DNA from 4 places in the Pseudoalteromonas sp. SR43-3 genome. Region 2 is predicted to be linked to each of the others. Evidence: predicted binding sites of a transcription regulator. Region 2 holds the regulator's gene; each other region holds the start of a gene.
The links. The regulator LexA, encoded in region 2, represses DNA repair genes until DNA is damaged. The targets are predictions, from matches to a motif close to TACTGTATNNNNATACAGTA.

Region 1 (5,446 bases), on a different contig from region 2:
GAAGAATATTTAAAAGAGCAACTAACTGCATATATAGAAATGCGTTTAGCGTACTTCTGCGCACAAATGGGTGAAGAATTACCTACGAGTCTAAAAGTAGCTATTTATAAGCGAAAGTGGGGAAGTTGTAATAGTAAGCGAGAGCTAACATTTAATTTGCATTTAATCGGAGCCCCTTATCATGCTATTGATTATGTGATTGTTCACGAGTTAGCGCATTTACGTCACTTAAACCACAGCAAAGCTTTTTGGCAACACGTTGAGCATTTTTTTCCTAATTATAAAGCATCATCAACATGGCTAAAGAAAAACAGTATGAGTTTACAATGGGTGTTTTGAAGTTAACCTGAATATAGGAATATAGGAATATAGGAATATAGGAATATAGGAATATAGGAATATAGGAATAGTAGAGAAGTGGTGGAGGGAGCTGGATTCGAACCAGCGAAGGCTGAGCCGTCAGATTTACAGTCTGATCCCTTTGGCCGCTCGGGAACCCCTCCACACTAATTTTATTGCATTTGGCCCCACTTAACTTAGCGGTAAGAAAAGTGGTGGAGGGAGCTGGATTCGAACCAGCGAAGGCTGAGCCGTCAGATTTACAGTCTGATCCCTTTGGCCGCTCGGGAACCCCTCCAATGCAACGGCGCTGATAATAGCAAATTGCGTATTTAAGTAAAGAAAAAAGCTAAAGAAAATTGAAATAAAGCCGATAAATATCTATCAGTTACCACAATCGACTAAAGACTATGCAAATAGATGATTTGTTAATCACAGAGAGTCAGTTAAACAGTAGGCTCAATAATAGTGTGCATGAAAATCGCCGTGGCGAATTTTCTCTACTATTAGCGATGCTGTCACATGACGCACTCGACTTTAGCCAATTTCATTTACCAAAAACTGAAATAGATAATTTAGTTATAGAAGAAGAGGCATTAAGAAAGCAATTTGGCGCAGGTCCAAAGCAACTTTTAGCCCCTGATGAATACAATATGTTGGTTGGACAGTTTAATGCATCATTAATATCTCAAGAAGGGGAGCGCTGTGGTATGACAAGTATTAAGTTAAGGCAATGCTTAAGCCCTGAACCACTTGCGATTAGAAATGATGATAAGCATATTCCACTTAATATAATAGATAACTGTGAGCTTGCTGTCAGAAGAAGAATTAAAAGCGAACAAACACAACTATCGAATCCCCCTATAAATGCAGCTGCTTTTTACGACAGCCTAAATAGTGATGCAATACATCAACCACTTCAGCTTATTGCGGTGTGATATATGATTGTAATAATCATCAGTTAATATATGCTTTATAACGGGTCTGCTTTATATATTTGCTAATAATTGATTTAATGAAAAAAAAGCATCCAAAAATTAAATGCAATTGCTATAATGGCGTCAAATGGTATGACATGAAATGCCATTATCATTAAACCAAGGTAATTAGGAACGTAATGAAGAAAACATTCACGCTAAATCACGAGAAAATCAAATACCCTCGTATGGTTGATGCTGCAAAGCACGAAGTGAAAAAATATTTGAAAAGAGAGCGTAATAAAACGCTACCTGAAGATGCTGACTATTGGGCATTTGACTGTAAGTTTGGTAACACAGCTGAAGATGCGCAAGTTGTGCACGTTGCTGAATTAAGTAACCAAATTGGCGAAATTGAAAAGCAAGGTTTGACCTCTTTCTATGTAGAGATTTTAGCTCGACCTGCTCAACGTCAGCAATTAGATTTAGATGATGACGAATAATACTTAACTAAATTAAGTATTCAAAGTTATAAAATGAGCCCAAGTGGCTCATTTTTTGTTTTTATGCAATAAAGATTTACTAAAAAGCATTTTTATTAGTAACTAATAAGTAGAATCCCTCTTAATTAACATTTGCATAACAAAATGTGATGCTATAGGCTGTTTTTAATTAAAAAAACAAAACATTTTTTACTATGCCAATAAATTACTCTGACCATCAATTAAAACTAAGTTTAAAGAATTCTAAAGTACTTATAGTTGACGATCAGTTATTAAGCTTAATCGTATTGAAAAAAATATTATCTGAGCATTTTAATGTGACAACAGCTGGAAGTGGTGAAGAAGCAATTGAAATTTGTAATGTAAATGTACCCGATATAGTCCTACTCGATATTAGTATGGGTGGAATGAGTGGTATTGATACATGTTTAAAATTAAAAAATAATACTGAAACACAGGATATCCCAGTTATTTTTGTTACATCCTTTGAAAACGAAGAAGAAGAGTGTTGGGAAGCCGGAGCTGTTGATTTTATTAAAAAGCCGATTGTAAAAGAAACACTATTTAGAAGGGTTCGTGCCCATATAACGTTAAAATTACAACACGACTTACTCAATCAAAAAGTATTTTTAGATGATTTAACTAAAGTATTCAATCGCCGTTATTTTGATGCACATTTTTCTAAAATGGAACGAAGCGCCTTACGAGAAAAAGTTGACTATGCATTATTACTCATCGATATAGATTATTTTAAGCAATACAATGATATCTATGGTCATGTGCAGGGGGATACGGTGTTAAACCTAGTAGCACAAACTATTACTAATAGTTTGCAAAGGCCAACCGATTTTGTTGCGCGTTATGGCGGCGAAGAGTTTGTAGTTGTTCTACCGCATACAAGCACTGAAGGTGCAATTTGTGTTGCTGATAAAATTAAACAGAATGTGGCCGATTTAGGAATATTACACAAATATTCAGAATATGATTTTGTGACTATTAGTATTGGCGGTGCAACCCTACAACCATACGTAAATAACAAAAACACGTTGCAGATCGCAGATGAAAAAATGTATGAGTCTAAAATGCAAGGGCGTAACAAAGTGTGTTTTTAAGTTTAGTTAGCTAATAAATCACTCTGCCACTTAAAAACACCTTTTAGGTGATAAATATTAAATAAGATTATTTATTACATGCTATGACATTTTTTGTACTTTTTATTGCTACCGCATGGGCAGTTATCATTTCTGCCTACTTTAATATCTTCAACAGGATATATAGTGCCATCTAAATAACGCCATTGAGTGTTTTCTTTAATAAACTGCGATTTTTCATGAAGCTCACAAAATAAGTTTTGATAAAAATATTGGGCTTTAAATTCTACAGTTCCAGTATCGCCATCATGGCTTGAGTCAATTAAATCAAGATTTATAAATCGACAGCTGTTAGCAAAATCATTGATTTCTTTAACCGGATTCTCAGCTTGTTTTTCTTTTGCGTAGGTTTGATAAACATATTTTGCATTTTTAATAACATAAGCGCTGAATCGTGAGCGCATAAGTTGTTCAGGAGTGTCAGCTTGCTTTACAGATAAGTGAAGCGGCTCGCAGCAATCGGCATAATTGTGCCCACTGCTGCAAAAACATAATGTGGTATTGAGTGAAGTCATAATAATAATACAGAATCTAAAACATTAGTTTAACAAGCTTATTGAGCGAGTGGTATCTCTGTTGTTTGAGCGTTTTTAGTAAAACAGTATAGTTTTGTATTCGTTTTACTTAAATCGAACGATAGATTTGTAAGTAGTTGGTTATTAACTATATCGGTCCATGTAATTACCGCTGCAAAGTTTCCATTATGTAACGCAGAATTTAATACATACTCTAAATTTACTAGGTGCTTCTGTCTAATAACAAGTAATTTGCTTGTATCAATAGAGCATGAGTCAAGTAAAGCTTTGCTAGGTACATGATCTGGCGCAATTAGTAACGTCCATGCATTAGAGCTATTGTATTGGTGTAATACTTTTAAAAGCTCAAAGGTCGCTGAAATTTCATCTTCAATTTGGATCAAATTTACGCAATCGCTTTGCTCGTCTTGTTGGTAACTTTTAACTGTTCTTACGGTAATAGGCTGTAACATAATTTCACTCACTGGGTTTTTATACAGTATTCATATACAGTAGTTTATACAGTGCTTTCGTGCAAGCATTTTATGCTATTTATTTGTACAGTTATTCAGCCTTTGATCATTGTTTTTTATTTTTAAATCTATAATTCTTTATTAATCAACTTGTTATAGGTTTGTTTTTGAGAAGGTATTTCAAAAATAAATTTTTGAGTAATGTTTTAATTTGTGGGTTTTATACTGAGTAGGAGTATCTTTGTAACTATATACAGTATTTTTCAACACTGTATACAGTACTTATAACTTAGTTGGTTTATGTGTCTTCACTGGTGCGAGGGATCATATGAGAAAACTGGAGTTGGTGGATTTGTTCGTACAAACTTGCTGCATAACATTGAGCATCTTTAAATCGCTTAGTTTCGATATGTTTGCGTATATCTGTAACCGCTGCAGTGGCAGGTGCGTATCCTTGGCTACTCGCTAAGCTCAACCAAGCTACAGCATGAAATACACTTTGTGGCACGCCTTCACCTTTTACAAAAAATAAACCTAAATAAAACTGTGCTCTATGGTTCCCTGCCATTGCAGCAAGGCGCATCCATTTTGCAGCCAATGGAGCTTGATTATTTTTTAAATAATATAGGGCTTTATTAATAGTACTTTGCTCATCTTTTTTATTATCAATGGGCGCGGCGCTGCTTTCTGGTTGAGTAACAAAACCTAAAATGTTGTCTAGCTGTTGCTCTAAGTCTTGCTCACAAGGTGTTGTTTTAAGCATATTGGTTCATTTATTATTTTAACTACTTTAACAGTTTAGTATATAGCAAGGTAAAATGTCCTGTAAAAGATAATTTTTATGTTAAAATCTCGTCACTTTTTACTATCACAAGTTTATTATGTTTGAAGCCTTATTTAAACTCAGCGAAAATAACTCAACAGTTAAACGCGAATGCGTTGCTGGCCTAACGACCTTTATCACTATGGTATACATTGTATTTGTAAACCCGGCTATGCTTGCTGAGGCAGGGATGGACCAAGGGGCTGCATTTGTAGCTACCTGTATAGCAGCTGCGATAGGCTGTTTTATAATGGGTTTGTGGGCTAATTATCCATTAGCATTAGCGCCTGGCATGGGACTAAATGCCTTTTTTACGTATGGCGTCGTATTAGGAATGGGTTATACCTGGCAAGCCGCATTAGGGGCTGTTTTTATGTCGGGTTGTATATTTTTATTTTTAAGCTTATTTAAAGTCAGAGAATGGATTATTAATGCCATACCTCTGGTGCTCAAGCGAGCTATCGCAACAGGTATAGGTGCTTTTTTAGCCTTAATTGCCCTTAAAAATGCAGGCATTATTGTCTCAAGCCCAGCAACATTAGTGCAATTGGGCGACATTACTTCCCCAGGCCCATTATTGGCTATATTAAGCTTTTTTGTAATTGCAGCGCTTTTATACCGCGATTTTAAAAGCGGTGTACTTATTAGTATTTTATTAGTGACTGGCATTGCACTAAGTTTAGGGCTAGTTGAATATCACGGTGTTATGGCTATGCCACCATCAA
Region 2 (5,446 bases):
AGCCCTAGGCTTATTTACTCTTTGATAAGTGGGCGCTAGCTCTCAAAAACCAATATGACTACTTTGATTTATTCTTATTTTTAATTCGGATAAATCGTTTTAGTCGTATATTTTGTATAAGTAGTAATATTCCACTTAAACAAAAAAGTACACCGGTTGCTGAAAAGCTAATAAGCAGTGGATTATTAAAATCCTCTCGCTCATCGTAATCCATAATATGTAACATCCAAAAAAAGTCGAATATTCGCCACAGCGTGCTGCGAACGGTAACAACTTTGCCATTATTTTCTGACAAGTACAGTGTTGTGTTAAATGTGTCGTCAAATTGTACCTGCCAAACATTGGTTTTATATCCAACTTCTCGCATACCTTGCTTTAGTAGTACAGCGCTTGTTACTTGAGCGTCAATAAGTAAGTGTGCTTTAGCATTTGCGGTAGTTTGTATTTTAGTTGGCGGTTCAAATGGTCGGCCTGTTATGCCATTGAAGCTTTGCTGCTCGTTATTACTAAAGACAGTAATAAGTGGTGTAGTTAAGAAGTTCTCAAAAATTATTTGTGTTGGATTAACCACCTGAGAGGCAATATCGTCAAGGGAGGCAACATAATCAGCCTGCGTAAATGGGTTATTAAGAGTACGTGTAGCAAGATGCTCCCCATGAACTTTATCAAGAGGGAGTGCACTCATAATTAAACCACCTAGTAACCATGCTAAAATTTGTAGTGCTAATAAATAACCTAACCATTTATGTAACTTGCGAGCATGCTTAAATATTTTTTTATTCATGTTTTAGTCTTATTATTTTTAGAGGCTAGTTTATTACATTAATGGGATAAGTTACTGCGACATTTTGTCGCAGTTTAAACTATAGCTTACTGTAATCATTTAAAAATAAAAAAGATTACACTTAAATTCCTAACATGACTTATCTGTTTAATTGAGCTGGATGTTTGATATCCAGCTAGCTTTAAATGCTAAAAAATACTTAAAAGCTGCGAAATATCCATATAAAGTGGTTATTAGGGCATAGTTGATTTGGTATAACGGTAAAACTGCGTTAAAGTTTGCAATGAAATTATTAGAGGATAAATACGAAACGATGTCGGAAATTCAATTTTTAAATGTAGATCTTGAGCTTGAATCAAAGCAAGATATTAGTTTGCTAGTGGCGGACTTGAAAAAAGTCGCGACGATTTTACATTATGACAAAGACGAATACCGTCAACTAGCGCGTATTGAAGCTACAGGTGAGGTGAGCACACCTGATAAAGCCATAAACCATATATGTGAGCTTATTGAATCGTGTTCGCGTAACGCGCTAAAGCAATGGTTAAGCTGTTCACGTAGAACGTTTGATATTGGTTTTGAATCAGGGACTTCTCCTAAGTGCTTTAATCAAGCCTTAGATGCAGATACATTATTGCGTATATCTGCGATTGGTGCGGGTATGGAAATTACCATTTACCCAATCGAAAAGTAACTATCTTCGCTCTACGACTGCTGCGGTCATTTTTGATACGCAGCACAGCTCATTGCGGCTATTTGTAATTTTTATTTCCCATACTGAACTACGTTTGCCAATATGAAACGCTCTAGCCGTTGCTGTTAAAGTGCCGTTGCGAGATGCTTTTAAATGACTTGCGCTAATTTCCTGCCCTACACAGTAGAATTTAGTAAAATCGACAACAAAGTTAGCGGCATAGCTGGCAACTGTTTCGGCAAGTACAACGTTAGCACCGCCGTGAACCATGCCCATTGGGTTATGATGCTCAGGAATTGCCGGCATTGTGGCAACCAAATAATCATCGCCAATTTCTGTGACTTCTATCCCCATAGTTTTCATTAATGTTCCTTGGCCATTAATGCCTTGCTCTAACTGCTTGCACAGCTCTAAGGTGATGGGCTGGTACCAAATACTCATAATGTCTCCTTTGCATTTTTAATCATTTATAAACTTAGCTTTAGTTATATCCCTAAAATGTACACAAGTGAAATTACTTTAGCTATTTTAAGGCTTAATTTAAATTTGCGATTTTTATTTAACTGTATATACTCACAGTTAAATGTACTGTATGGAAAACCAGTTGTATGCGACCATTAACGAACCGCCAAGCTCAAATACTCGAACTAATTAAAGTTTTTATTAAAGACACTGGTATGCCTCCTACACGTGCTGAAATAGCGCAAACATTAGGTTTTAAAAGTGCCAATGCTGCTGAAGAACATTTAAAAGCACTTGCTAAAAAAGGCGCAATTAAAATGAAACCAGGTGCAAGCCGTGGTATTCAATTAATTGAAGAAGAAGAGCCAGAACAATTAGGTTTACCGCTTATAGGGCGTGTTGCTGCTGGTTCACCTATTTTGGCGCAAGAGCACGTTGAAAGTCACTGCAAAATCGATCCATTAATGTTTAAACCGGCTGCAGATTTTTTACTACGCGTTAACGGTATGAGCATGAAAGATATTGGTATTATGGATGGTGATTTACTTGCTGTACATCGTACTCAAACCGCTGAAAACGGACAAGTTGTTGTTGCTCGCCTAGACGAAGACGTAACTGTAAAACGTCTTGAGAAAGCGGGTCGTAAAGTATTACTTCATGCTGAAAACGACGATTTTGACTCTATTGAAGTAGATCTTGAGAATGAGTCTTTTAATATTGAAGGCTTAGCCGTTGGCGTTATAAGAAACGCTGATTGGATGTGACTTTAAAAATAGCTTTTAAACAAGCAGTTTTATAAATGCGTACTAACTAGTACGCATTTTTGTTTTAAAATTTGTACTAAAAATAGGGCGTAAACAGCCCACTGACTATTTAAGCTGTAAACTTTTTTGCACTTATATTTCCCCCCTCCGAATGCGTTAAACCCCTTTGTTTTGCTCATATTTTGAACTTTCTGTTGCCCAGTTGATTACCGATTTTTTATTAATTATTCAATATCACCTGATTGTTTTTTATACTAAAACTTGCTTGTTGTTCGTTTTTTAGCTAATTGTTAATGTGCTGAGCTAATAATAACTCACAGCTTTTTAGTTTTGAGAACACACAATATACACAAACTCGTTGTTGGCGCAGCAAAACCAATCAATATTAAATAAGATTGGCTAAAAAAATAAAAATAACGAATTGGCGTTTAAGCCGTATGCCTCTTCGCTTTGCATTCGCAATAGCATCAAAGGAGCCGTCACATGGGTAAACTGACCTCTACCTTGTGGCTTATATTATGTGTTTTTTCGCACCCAGTTTTGGCTAACAGCCAATACAATATGCGCAAAGGCGTAACCGATATAAGCAATAATGTATATCAGCTGCACATGACCATATTTATAATATGTTGTGTGATTGGGGTGATAGTGTTCGCAATTATGTTTTGGGCACTTATTCATCACCGTAAATCTAAAGGGGCTGTACCTGCCCAATTTCACGAAAGCACTAAAGTAGAAATACTTTGGACTGCAATTCCGTTTGTTATTTTAATTGCTATGGCAGTACCAGCCACTAAAACCCTAATTGCAATGGAAGATGCCAGCAAAGCTGATCTCACTATTAAAATTACGGGTTCGCAATGGAAATGGCATTATGAATATATGGGTGAAGATGTAGAGTTCTACTCTATTTTATCTACCCCGCAAGATGAAATCGCGAATCTTGCAGATAAAAATCCTAACTACTTACTTGAGGTTGATAAGCCTCTTGTACTGCCAATAAATCAAAAAGTACGATTTTTAATGACTTCTGACGATGTTATTCACTCTTGGTGGGTACCTGATTTTGCAGTTAAAAAAGATGCTAACCCCGGCTTTATAAACGAAACATGGACGAACATAAACGAAGAAGGTACTTACCGAGGCCAATGTGCTGAGTTGTGTGGTAAAGACCATGGCTTTATGCCCGTTGTGGTGGTCGCTAAATCTGAGGCTGATTTTAAAACATGGCTTGCAGATGCAAAGCAGGCTAAACAAAAAGCAGCATTAGCAGATGCCGCATTACTTGATAAAACCCTCCCAAAAGAAGAATTAATGACTTTAGGCGAACAAGTATATATGGCTAATTGTGCTGCATGTCATCAACCTACTGGCATGGGGTTACCGGGCGTATTTCCTGCACTTAAAGGCAGCCCGATAGTGCTTGGCGATATAAAAGATCACATTGATGTAGTTATCCATGGACGACCCGGTACGGCAATGCAAGCTTTTGCCAAGCAGTTATCTATAAAGCAATTAGCTGCGGTTATTACTTATAAACGTAATGCGTGGGGTAATGATACGGGTGATGTTATTCAACCGAGTCAAATACAGACAGCACTTGATGCCAAAGTGGAGGCGAACTAATGAGTAGCATAGTAGAACAACCTAACGCCAATGAAGCTCATCATGCTCATCACCCAGCTAAAGGTTTTAAACGCTGGCTTTACACAACTAATCATAAAGATATAGGTAGTTTATATTTAATTTTTTCGCTGACCATGTTCTTAATTGGTGGCGCAATGGCCATGGTGATCAGGGCTGAATTATTTCAACCAGGTTTACAGTTGGTCGACCCTCACTTTTTTAATCAAATGACCACAGTGCATGGTTTAATTATGGTGTTTGGTGCGGTTATGCCCGCCTTTACAGGCCTTGCTAACTGGATGATACCACTCATGATTGGCGCGCCAGATATGGCATTGCCAAGAATGAATAACTGGAGCTTTTGGATTTTACCGTTTGCGTTTTTAATCCTATTGGCATCGTTATTTATGCCTGGTGGGGGGCCTGCATTTGGTTGGACTTTTTATGCACCACTGTCCACAACATACAGTAATGATAATACTGCATTGTTTGTATTTGCCGTACATATTATGGGAATTAGCTCAATAATGGGCGCAATCAATGTGATTGTAACCATAGTGAACTTACGTGCCCCAGGCATGACATGGATGAAGTTGCCCTTATTTGTATGGACGTGGTTAATTACTGCCTTTTTATTAATAGCCGTAATGCCAGTGCTTGCAGGGGCTGTCACTATGGTACTTACCGATAAGTATTTTGCGACCAGCTTTTTTGATGCCGCAGGCGGTGGCGACCCGGTGATGTTCCAACACATTTTTTGGTTTTTTGGTCACCCCGAAGTATACATTATGATTCTTCCTGCCTTTGGCATTATATCTACAATAGTACCTACCTTTTCTCGTAAAAAACTTTTTGGCTATGCCTCAATGGTATACGCCACATCCTCCATAGCACTATTGAGCTTTATTGTATGGGCTCATCATATGTTTACCACTGGGATGCCGGTCGCTGGCGAGTTGTTTTTTATGTACGCGACCATGCTTATATCGGTACCTACAGGAGTAAAAGTATTTAATTGGGTTGCCACAATGTGGAAAGGCTCAATAACTTTTGAAGTGCCAATGCTTTTTAGTATTGCGTTTATTGTGCTGTTTACCTTGGGTGGTTTTTCGGGAT
Region 3 (5,446 bases), on a different contig from region 2:
CGGATAATATCCATCTCTACATGTGCTTTTTTATTACTAGCTTTTACAAACTGATCTGGCAACGCACCAGCGGGGACTTCGTACTCTTTCGTTAATTCCAAAATTGCTGAGTCTGCTTTAACGTTTGGACTGCAAATATAGAAATCTATATCAACTTTAGTGGTACTTGTTTGATAAGCTTTTAAATCTTTTAATATATCGTGTGATAATTGCGAAGTAGTTGAAAAAATAGATATTTTTATTTCTCCGCCAACAACACATAACTCTCTAACCTTATTAGTGAAGAGATCATTACCAGTATTTTCATTACTTAAATCGCAATCTACAATTAATTGCTCTTCAAACTTGATAAGTAGTTTTTCTAAGTCAGCTGGCTTAATAATTTGCGACAGAGACTCTTTGAGAATTAACCTTTTATAAAACGACTCTTTTAGAGCTTTAGTAAAAAGTTCCTTAAAATCCTCTGAAGTAAGGTAGCTGCAATCTATACAATTGTGGTTATCATTAATAAGTAGAATAAATATGGCGGCTTCGAAACTTGAAAGCTTTTGAATTACAGTTTTATCTATTTCTTTATGAAAGGAAGATAGAGGAAAAACAAACTCCTCTTTTAACCAGAAGGTGTAATCAGCCAAAGAGTCGGAAGTAATAGATTTTTTTATTATTTTTCTTTTCTTGAATACATAAAGTAACCTTTTCAGGCCAAGGAATGTAAGATCGAGGTCATTTTTTCGCATAAAAAAATAAAGCTCAACAATTATAAAACCTACAATACTTCCTGAAGCTCCAATAGCAATATCTTTGTTGAAAATATAAAACATTAACCAAATTAAGAATGCTGAAATTACTGCAATAATATGTCGAATCATTTAGTAAATCCTTTTAACTAAGTTGCTATGTGGCGTGGTATATACACGCCATCTATCTAAGAAAGCTACTTCACGCCAGTATGACCAAAGCCACCAGTTCCACGCTCTGTTGCTTCAAATTCATCGACAAGTACAAAATCAGCTTTAAGTACTGGAATAAACATCAGTTGAGCAATTCTGTCACCAGAGTTTATTGCAAATTCATCATTACCTCTATTCCATACTGAAATGAATAACTCACCTTGATAATCTGAGTCGATTAATCCAACTAAATTACCCAGTACAATCCCATGTTTATGACCTAAACCTGAGCGAGGTAAAATAGTAGCAGCCATTCCAGTATCCTGCATATTTAAAGCAATACCAGTAGGAATTAATTTCGTCTCACCCGGTAAAACTTGTAACATATCGTCAACACAGGCCCTAAGGTCTATAGCAGCAGAGCCATCTGTAGCATACTCAGGCATAGGAATTTCAGTACCAACTTTAGGATTTACAATTTTTAATTCAACTTTTTTCATTTTAAACTTTCTACTCTAAATAAATTTATAAAAAGGATATAGATAATATAACTTAACGACCAGTCGTAAACTCATGCCATGAATCAATTAAATCAATAAAATCTTCAAAGCCACAACCACTGCTTAAACCATTTTCTTCAAGCGCTAAATCGTCATCTTGATACGCTATTAGGCCTTCGCTGTCTTGATGAAGCGCATGGGCTTCAAATAGTGCTTCGTCTTTGGTTAATATTAAATCTATTTCTTGGCCTTTTAGCGTTAGCGGCTCATAGCTTGAACTTACCGATGCAATAAGCGCTTGCACCATGGCTACTTTGTCTTTGCCTATTTCTTCGTTTAGCCAGCGACCAATAATAGCGTGTTCACTGCTTATTTTAATACGTAGCCCACTAATAGGGTCGCGAATAAATTGATATTCCATAGGATTTGCCTGTAAATCTTTAATTGAGTAATTATATACGTAAACGCCCGCAAACCACAGGACATATAAAGTAAAATAGCGCCACATGGGCGCTATTTTACTCAACTTTAAAACCGTTAACTTCGCGATCTATAACGCGCTGCGTCAATGATCGACCATAAGTAAATAATAGGCACAAGTACAAAGCCTACAAGCACATAAATTAGTGCGTAACTTATTATAATAGCGAGTGCAAAAAATATAGCCGCTAAAATACGCCCTTGCACTAACTGCCCTAAACCAGGAAAAAATATATTACATAATGCTGCGATTACGTTACCGCCAGAACCTTGATCTGCCATACTAACCTCTGTATTTATTTGATTTTATAATTATTTACTTACACACTTTATGCCAATTTATTAAAGCTTACAAATCAAATAGTTAAATTGCCCTAGATTTAGAGAGTTAGTAAATTTTGCTAACTTTAGGTCAAATTAGCAATTTTTGTTATGCTTTTACGCTTTTTTGTTTGTTCAAAAAATTATCAAGTTACTCGTTTTTAAGGCTATTTTATAAATAGCTGTTTATAAAAACAGTATTTTATTTAGCCTAACAAAAACACCTGTTATACTGCCCACAATATTGATTAAAAAGGCGTAACGATGGACGTTTCACAATTACTCGATGGCTTAAATGACAAACAACGCGATGCCGTTGCAGCCCCACTACAAAACATGCTGGTATTAGCAGGTGCTGGGTCTGGTAAAACACGAGTGTTAGTTCATCGTATTGCGTGGCTTATGCAAGTTGAGCAAGCATCTGCTTACAGTATTTTTGCCGTAACCTTTACTAATAAAGCGGCTAAAGAAATGCGCAGCCGCGTTGAAGAAACACTAAAAGCCCCTGTAGGTGGTATGTGGATTGGTACGTTCCATGGTTTGTCGCATCGTATTTTACGTGCTCATCACCGTGAAGCTAACTTACCAGAAGCCTTTCAAATTTTAGACTCTGACGATCAACTTCGGATGATAAAGCGCTTATTAAAATCGATGAATATCGATGATAAAAAATGGCCCGCCAAACAATTTGGCTGGTACATCAGCGCTAAAAAAGATGAAGCACTTCGCCCTAAAGATATTCAAGCATACGATATTAACGAGCAAATGATGCTGCGTGTTTACGCCGCCTACCAAGAGGCCTGTGATAGAGCAGGCCTAGTAGATTTTGCCGAAATATTACTACGCAGCTACGAAGTGTTAAAAAATAACCCAACGTTACTGCGTCATTATCAGCAACGCTTTGCACATATGCTCGTAGACGAGTTCCAAGATACAAATACCATTCAATATGCTTGGTTAAAGTTACTTGCAGGCGATACAAGCAGTATCATGATTGTAGGCGACGATGACCAAAGTATTTACGGTTGGCGCGGTGCTAAAATCGAAAATATTAAACGATTTTTAACTGACTTTAGCGCAGAAACCATTCGTCTTGAACAAAACTACCGTTCAACAGCAACTATTTTGAAAGCGTCTAATGCATTAATTCAAAATAACTCAGAGCGTATGGGTAAAAGCTTATGGACCGACGGTAACGATGGCGAGCCAATTTCTATTTATGCGGCATTTAATGAGTTAGACGAAGCACGCTTTGTAAGTAGCAAACTACGAAGCTGGTTAAATGCAGGTAATGCCCTACAAGATGCCGCAATTTTATACCGTAGTAACGCGCAATCTCGTGTACTCGAGGAGGCCATGCTGCAAGAAGGCTTAAAATACCGTATTTATGGGGGTATGCGATTCTTCGAACGACAAGAAATTAAAGATGCGTTGTCGTACTTACGCCTAGTAGGTAATCGTCAAGACGATGCCGCGTTTGAGCGTGTAATTAATACGCCAGCACGCGGTATTGGCGATAAAACATTGAGCCATATACGCGATTGTGCACGAGCAGAATCGTTACCGCTTTGGTATGCCGCAAAAGCAATTGTAGAACAACAGCATTTATCTGGTCGTGCTTCTGGTGCAGTAAGTAAGTTTGTAGAACTCGTTGAACAAATAGAAGATAAAATTAGCGACCTAACTTTGCATGAGCAAGCCAAGTACACAATTCAAACCTCAGGCTTGATGGCAATGTACCAAGCCGAAAAAGGTGAAAAAGGCCGTGCTCGTGTAGAAAACTTAGAAGAGCTAATTAGCGCTTGTGATCAGTATGAGCTGCCTGAAGACGAAGAGTACAGCTCACCTTTACAAGGCTTTTTAGCCCATACGTCACTTGAGTCAGGTGAAGGACAAGCAGAAGAACACGAAGACGCCGTACAAATGATGACGCTTCACTCAGCTAAAGGGTTAGAGTTTCCGCTAGTGTTTATGGTAGGCGTAGAAGAAGGCATGTTCCCTTCTCAGCAAAGCAACGAAGAGTCGGGTCGCTTAGAAGAAGAGCGCCGCCTTTGTTATGTAGGCATGACACGAGCAATGGATAAGTTATACATTAGCCATGCTGAGAGTCGCCGTTTATACGGGCAAGAAAAATACCATAGCCCATCTCGCTTTTTACGCGAAATCCCTGAAGACTGCGTAGAAGAAATCCGTATTAAAACACAGGTTTCTCGCCCACCTGCCGCTGGGCGTTTTAGCGCATCAGTTAGCCATGCCGCATTTGAAGACAGTGGCTTTAACTTAGGACAACGAGTTTTGCATGCTAAGTTTGGTATTGGTACCGTACTTAATTACGAAGGCAGTGGCGCGCAATCTCGCGTACAAGTTAACTTTGACGACCTTGGTAGTAAATGGTTAGTAACGGCTTATGCACGATTACAAGCGGTATAAAACACACCTAAATGAGTTAGAGCAACAACTAGCTGACGCATATCATCGTCAGCTAGTGCTAATTACTGGCAGCTCAGTTTGGTGTTATGAATTACTCAACTCATTAATAGATGAAAACAATACACTTGTTGTATCAAAGCAGTGTGCGCCTAAAAATTCATACTGGCCTACCCGCACTCACCAAATTTTAGGGCAAGAATTTGCCCATGCTGTTTACGATGGTTTTAGTGGTTTGCACCCTGATAAACTTGCAGCACTTGCCGGCACCGTTAAAGCAGGCGGTATACTGTTTTTATTACTGCCCGAACTAGATGATTTAGCCTCTTGGCAAGATCCCGCATTAAGTACAGTGCAATCACACGGTCAGAGCATTGACTACAGCTTATTTAATCAACGTTTCGCGACTATTATTAAACCGTTACCCGCTTTTCATTTGAGTGAAAAAAGTGGCTGTATTAGTAATAACGCCAGCTATGTAGCTCATAATAAAATTGATTATCAACCACAGCAAAACTGCGTTGATCAAATAGTAAAAGTAGCCAACGGTCGTGCCAACAGGCCTTTACTTATTAATGCTGATAGAGGCAGAGGTAAGTCGGCAGCACTTGGCTTAGCAACGGCAAAACTAACTGATAAAAAAGTAATTATTTGCAGCACTCAGTTTAAAGCGACCCATAGCAGCTTCAAACATTTAGCCCAAGAGTTAAGCCTTCAATACAACGCTGAACATAAACAGCTCGCCAACTTGCACTACGTTGCACCTGACGCGTTATTAAACACACTACCTGAGTGCGATTTACTACTCGTTGATGAAGCTGCAGCAAT
Region 4 (5,446 bases), on a different contig from region 2:
TACGTGTTTACACTGAAAAAGCAAATGACTCTATAACCATCCCAGATTACTTTTCAAATCGCTTCAATGATAAATCCAACTTATTACGTGTTGTATCAGCTGTGGTAATTATTGTTTTCTTTACTCTTTATACTTCATCTGGTGTTGTCGCTGGTGGTAAATTGTTTGAAAGCTCGTTTGGTTTAACTTATGAGATGGGTTTATACATTACAACGGGCGTAGTTGTTTTATATACCTTGTTTGGTGGTTTTTTAGCTGTAAGCTTAACTGACTTTGTGCAAGGTTGTATTATGTTCATTGCACTTATTCTAGTACCAACGGTTGCATACTCTTTGCTTGAACAACCTTTAGAATCAACTTTACATAGCGTAAATCCAGATATGCTTAACTGGATTGGTGCAGGTTCTGCATTAGGTATTATTTCTGCAATGGCTTGGGGTTTAGGTTATTTTGGCCAACCACATATCATTGTTCGTTTTATGTCGGTGCGTAGTGTTAAAGATATGCCTAAAGCACGCCGTATTGGTATGACATGGATGATTGTTGCTGCCATTGGTGCTGTTGGTACTGGTATATTTGGTGCAGCTTATACTTATGAGAACAACATTGTAGTTGAAGACCCTGAAACAATTTTCTTAATTCTTTCTGAGTTGCTGTTCCACCCACTTATTGCTGGCTTTTTACTTGCTGCAATTTTGGCTGCGATTATGAGTACTATCTCATCTCAATTATTGGTTAGTTCAAGTTCATTAACAGAAGATTTCTATAAAACATTCTTACGTAAAGACGCCAGTGATAAAGAGCTAGTTGCTGTTGGCCGTATAAGTGTTGCCGTAGTTGCTATGTTCGCTATTTATTTAGCTTACGACAGAGATAGCTCTATTTTAGACCTAGTAAGTAATGCGTGGGCTGGCTTTGGTGCTGCGTTTGGACCACTTGTATTGTTTAGCCTTTATTGGAAACGCATGAACTTTGCTGGTGCGTTAGCTGGTATGTTAGTAGGCGCATTTACTGTGCTAATTTGGATATATGGACCATTTACTATCAATGGTGAAAGCTTAAGTAGCTTTATGTACGAAATAGTACCGGGCTTTATTTTAGCGAGTATTGCAATTGTTGTTGTTAGCTTAGTAACAAAAGAGCCTGAGCAAAACATCACTGCTTTATTTGATGAAGTAGAAAAAGAGCTTTAATTAGCAATTACTACTTATTTTAAAGTGAGTAGTAATTAATACCAATCCGCAATAATACTTAATCATTTTGCGGGGCTAAACGTGTTGCTACCGGCGTTAAAAAATTCTCATTTAGTACAACTAAATATCGAATTTTTGCCTAGCTATCAACACGTTTTTCCACCCTAAAGAGATCATTTAATTAAGCGAATTAGTATAATAAAAAAGGGAGCAACTTAGTTGCTCCCTTTTTTATTTAGTTTGTCCCGTTCGAGGAGGGAGCATTCTATGAATTAACTTACTTTTTTATCGTTGTTATCTTCAATTGATGCAACGTTATCTGACTTTTTACTTTTTGCTGGCGCTTTGGTAACAGCTGGATCTTTGCCACCTTTTAATATGGTCATAAAATCATCTTTGCTTTTCGCTATTTCTAAAGCAAGTGATTCAATTTGTTGCTCACTAAGCGGTACGTCTACCTTTTCTAGCATCAGCTCAAGTGATTCTGCTATATCGAGCATCTTGTCATAAGCATCAGCTTCTTTTTTGGTAGTAAACGTCATACGCTCGACTCCGTTTCGTTCTACAACATATTTAACAACAACAGCCATGATTTCTCCTGCAAAATTGCTTGGCACCGTGGTTTTTAAAAAACCATTAGATTACTGTTTTTATGTACAGTAATGGTTTGTAAGTAAATTTGCAAGCGCGAAGTATTAATTTTTAGGTGTCTTAAATTTGACAAAAAACGGTAACTTTACTTTAGTTAAGCAATCACTTTGTTGTACCAGCTGCATTTTCAGGATTTCGGATCATAGTGATAATGCGTTTAGGTACACTTTAAGTGATGAACTTTACAGTTCCTTATTTATTGATTTCCTGAGCAATACTCAAAATTAAGAAAAGAAGAATAAGGACAAGTTTAATGAAAACATTAAAAAATTTACTCATCATAAGTTTATTATGTTTACTACCCGCGACTACCGCGTATGCACAATTATCAGAAGTAACTAAGCAAATGCCTCAAGCTGAGACAATTAGTATAAATAATGCTGATGCAGAGATGCTTGCTAAGTTACCTGGTATAGGTAAGAAAAAAGCGCAGGCAATTGTGGATTATCGTGAAGAAAATGGCGAATTTAAAAGCGTTAGTGATTTATCGCAAGTTAAAGGGATTGGCAAAAAGCTTTTAGCTAAATTAGAGGGGAAACTTACACTTTAATATTTCTAAATAGTAATCAGGGTGCTAGGCGCCCTGATTAAATTGTTTTAGTGCATCGCTTAAGTGCTTTTTAGCAAAGTTAATCTCAATAGGTGTAGTTAATAGTGGATAGCACAATCCGCCAAGTATCAAAAATGGTATTAATATCCAACCTTTAAATACAGTGAATATTAAAAATAGTGGGCTAAGTAATAGCAGTTTTATAATACGCAATAGAACTTTATCAGTTGGCGATAGCTGACTTAATGCAAGCGCAATTACGTCTTGACGCTGGCGTACTTTTAAATGCTTAAGCTGGTCTAATTGGCTTGAAAAAAATGTAAACATATCAAATCGACTTTTTAATTGATAAACGGGCAATAATTATAATAAATAGCGTTAGTGAGAAAATCCCAAATATCACTTCCATCCAAGCAGGCATGCTCATGCCAACAAACTGCCAATCTATATTTCCACAATCCCCGGTAGCTTGAAAAAAGCTAGGTATCCATTCATGTAGTGGCATAAATGATGGGAAATTTGGTTCAAACTCGCAGCTAAATGCAAAAGGGTCTGTGGTGGTCTGCATATCAATATGTTCGCGAGCAATTAAGTATCCCCAAACACTCGATATTCCCCAAATAACATACGCTATCATACGCACAGTTTTACTTTGTGGTTTACTTGAGCCTACAATCCCTGCGCCTAATAACCCTAATACTGCAGTGCGTTGATATATACACATTATGCAAGGCGCTAACCCCATTTTGTATTGAAAGAAAAGAGCGGTAACTTCAAGTAAAAAAACGATAGCTGTAAATAAAAGCCACGGGGTTCGTTGGGTAGGTAATTGTGCAAGCCAGTTCATAAAAATTCCGCGTTTTAATAGGACGTTAGATTATGACGTAGGATAAAGTATGCAGCAACAAAAAGGAAAAAAAAGCTACCGAAGTCGCTTTTTATAAGATGAAATTAATGACTACTCAATTCAGCCTTAGCAAAGGTTAAATGACGTTCTATTATTTTCCCATCGATACATAAGCTCAGTTATATTGCTTACTTATACTAAGGTGATGCATCATCTAAAGAATTTTTTATGGTTGCACTTTTTTGTACTTTTTCTTATGGCAAGTGCGGGATAAGTTAATTAAGCTCAGGCGCTGCGTAAATAAAAATATCTCCATAATAACAATGTACCTACAATGAATATTACTCTAGATATTCATGCATTGTAGCTAAATTAGAGAAACCCAAATTTAATTATTTATTAATTTTAAATTTCTACCCATTTGCTTTTGATCATACATACATCACATAAGAATCTCACACACTGAAAAAGGCCAATTTATAGCTTTTAATTAGCCATGTGAGAATCTCACACCACGCATAACGTGAGATTTTTTTTAAATATACACGTATAAGTTGAGATTTTTTTAGACGATATAGCGGTGACCTAATGTGCGTTCAGTTACTAATTATGAACCAAGCCCATGTTAGTTTCATATTTCGCAAACTTAACATCCTATAGGGATGTTCGAGGAACCTTATACAAAAGAGGTTTCATTAAAGACAATTTTTTTGATTAAGAATAATTGAAACTACTTAGCAGCAGTATTATACATTTCTGAATTTATTAGTGGTATGTTAGTAGCATATGGAGTTTTAAATACCAAAATGGTACCAACCATTTTTAAAGGGATATTACATGGAATTCATTTTTATAATCGCAGTTGTTATATTGATAATTTGGTTAATTACCAGTCCACGCTCAAATTCAAATAAAGCAAAATCTGGATCACTAGGTAATCCAAGCCCGAACATAAAAGACACTCTTGATAAGTCAGCCTCTAAGTCTTCTATATCTGATCTTCCAAATGACGAAAGCAGCCCAATAAAGTCTATTAAAATTAATAATGCATCAGTAAGTGTTGAGCTACACAAACAAACAAATGAATTAACAACTTCAAAGCAGCTTAGTCCAAAACCTCGCATCACTGTTGTTAATACACCTCCCACAATTATAGAGCGTGCCGATAGTTCTAGAAATTCTGAAGACGATTTAGCCACATTTAATATTTTTGAGAGTAATGTATCTGAAGACACCTATATCAATAAGGGTAAACAAGCTCAATGGTTAAGCAAGGGTCAAGAAGTTACTATTCACAGTCGAAAGTTAAAAGGGTTTCTGTACGTAGGTGGGGTGATGGAATCATTGGTTGGTTATCGCTCTGAACCAGCATTAATTTGTGCAGACTTACCAGTAATATCACCACGGACTAATTCAAACGAATTCCCAACTGATGAATCTTTAGGCTACTGGCCAAGCTACGGTTTATTATCTAAAGAGTCTAGAGGTGCCTACCTTGATTGGTTAGCAACCGATAGAAGTGCGGGCAACACCCCAATAGGCTTTGTATTTTTGTACTTTTACGGATTTGAAAGATTTGTTGTTGAGAATGGTCAAGATAATAAAATTGAAGAGGAACAATTTGAAGATATTTTTGATGAAGTACTTCGTTTACATAAAGTGTTTGCTTCAAATCGCTCTTTTGCTGGTTATTCAGCAAATCTCTTAGAGTTTATGTATTTAGTTAAACCTAAATTATTTGAATGTAGAAAGCATAAATTACCAAAGACACGTCATTCACTACTTTTTAAATTACGTCTTTCAGAGCAAATCGTTGCTACAGAAAGAGTGAGTGATGAGTTAGCACTTGAGTGGATTAAAAATACAGACCAATACAATTTAAAAACCGCAGCTAGGCGCTGCGATATAGAGTTTGATTCACTTTTTAAACTTTACTACAAGCAAAAATTCCCAGAGGGAATGCAAGTGAAGCCCAATAAAACCAAATTAAACGCAGAGTACTTTGCCGCCAGCGGTGGTATCCCTAGTATTAAAATTTTACTCGACGGTTTGCCTGATCCGAGCATATTAAAAGCACCTATAAAAAAGCTTATTCCAATAGCAGATAAAGTCACTGAGGAGCTAGCTAGTTATAGCCGTTATTTAGCTAAGGCTGATACAAGCAAAGATGATTTAGCTGCATTAATGCTGTTGCCTCGTGTCATT

Region 1: the regulator LexA is predicted to act here: its motif matches at 3,921-3,940, upstream of H5088_RS09735 (SulA-like leucine-rich domain-containing protein).
Region 3: the regulator LexA is predicted to act here: its motif matches at 2,372-2,391, upstream of uvrD (DNA helicase II).
Region 4: the regulator LexA is predicted to act here: its motif matches at 1,836-1,855, upstream of H5088_RS08930 (YebG family protein).

What each region holds. Positions count from the first base shown of each region.
Region 1 is NZ_JACJEC010000006.1:88,822-94,267, reverse strand. Features, by position in the region: gene H5088_RS09770 (M48 family metallopeptidase) at 1-339, shown strand, start outside; tRNA gene H5088_RS09765 (tRNA-Tyr) at 419-503, opposite strand; tRNA gene H5088_RS09760 (tRNA-Tyr) at 553-637, opposite strand; gene H5088_RS09755 (VC2046/SO_2500 family protein) at 750-1,277, shown strand; gene H5088_RS09750 (DUF6172 family protein) at 1,457-1,759, shown strand; gene H5088_RS09745 (diguanylate cyclase) at 1,954-2,871, shown strand; gene H5088_RS09740 (YchJ family protein) at 2,946-3,425, opposite strand; gene H5088_RS09735 (SulA-like leucine-rich domain-containing protein) at 3,464-3,898, opposite strand; gene H5088_RS09730 (tetratricopeptide repeat protein) at 4,197-4,661, opposite strand; gene H5088_RS09725 (NCS2 family permease) at 4,780-5,446, shown strand, end outside.
Region 2 is NZ_JACJEC010000013.1:12,154-17,599, forward strand. Features, by position in the region: gene H5088_RS14145 (hypothetical protein) at 59-784, opposite strand; gene H5088_RS14150 (hypothetical protein) at 1,098-1,478, shown strand; gene H5088_RS14155 (PaaI family thioesterase) at 1,479-1,919, opposite strand; gene lexA (transcriptional repressor LexA) at 2,087-2,704, shown strand; gene coxB (cytochrome c oxidase subunit II) at 3,188-4,330, shown strand; gene ctaD (cytochrome c oxidase subunit I) at 4,330-5,446, shown strand, end outside.
Region 3 is NZ_JACJEC010000002.1:462,811-468,256, forward strand. Features, by position in the region: gene H5088_RS04495 (NUDIX hydrolase) at 1-869, opposite strand, end outside; gene dut (dUTP diphosphatase) at 935-1,390, opposite strand; gene H5088_RS04505 (YacL family protein) at 1,443-1,811, opposite strand; gene H5088_RS04510 (hypothetical protein) at 1,928-2,152, opposite strand; gene uvrD (DNA helicase II) at 2,456-4,621, shown strand; gene H5088_RS04520 (GNAT family N-acetyltransferase) at 4,599-5,446, shown strand, end outside.
Region 4 is NZ_JACJEC010000005.1:193,440-198,885, reverse strand. Features, by position in the region: gene putP (sodium/proline symporter PutP) at 1-1,193, shown strand, start outside; gene H5088_RS08930 (YebG family protein) at 1,466-1,783, opposite strand; gene H5088_RS08925 (helix-hairpin-helix domain-containing protein) at 2,098-2,394, shown strand; gene H5088_RS08920 (DUF6170 family protein) at 2,419-2,721, opposite strand; gene dsbB (disulfide bond formation protein DsbB) at 2,723-3,241, opposite strand; gene H5088_RS08910 (TerB N-terminal domain-containing protein) at 4,079-5,446, shown strand, end outside.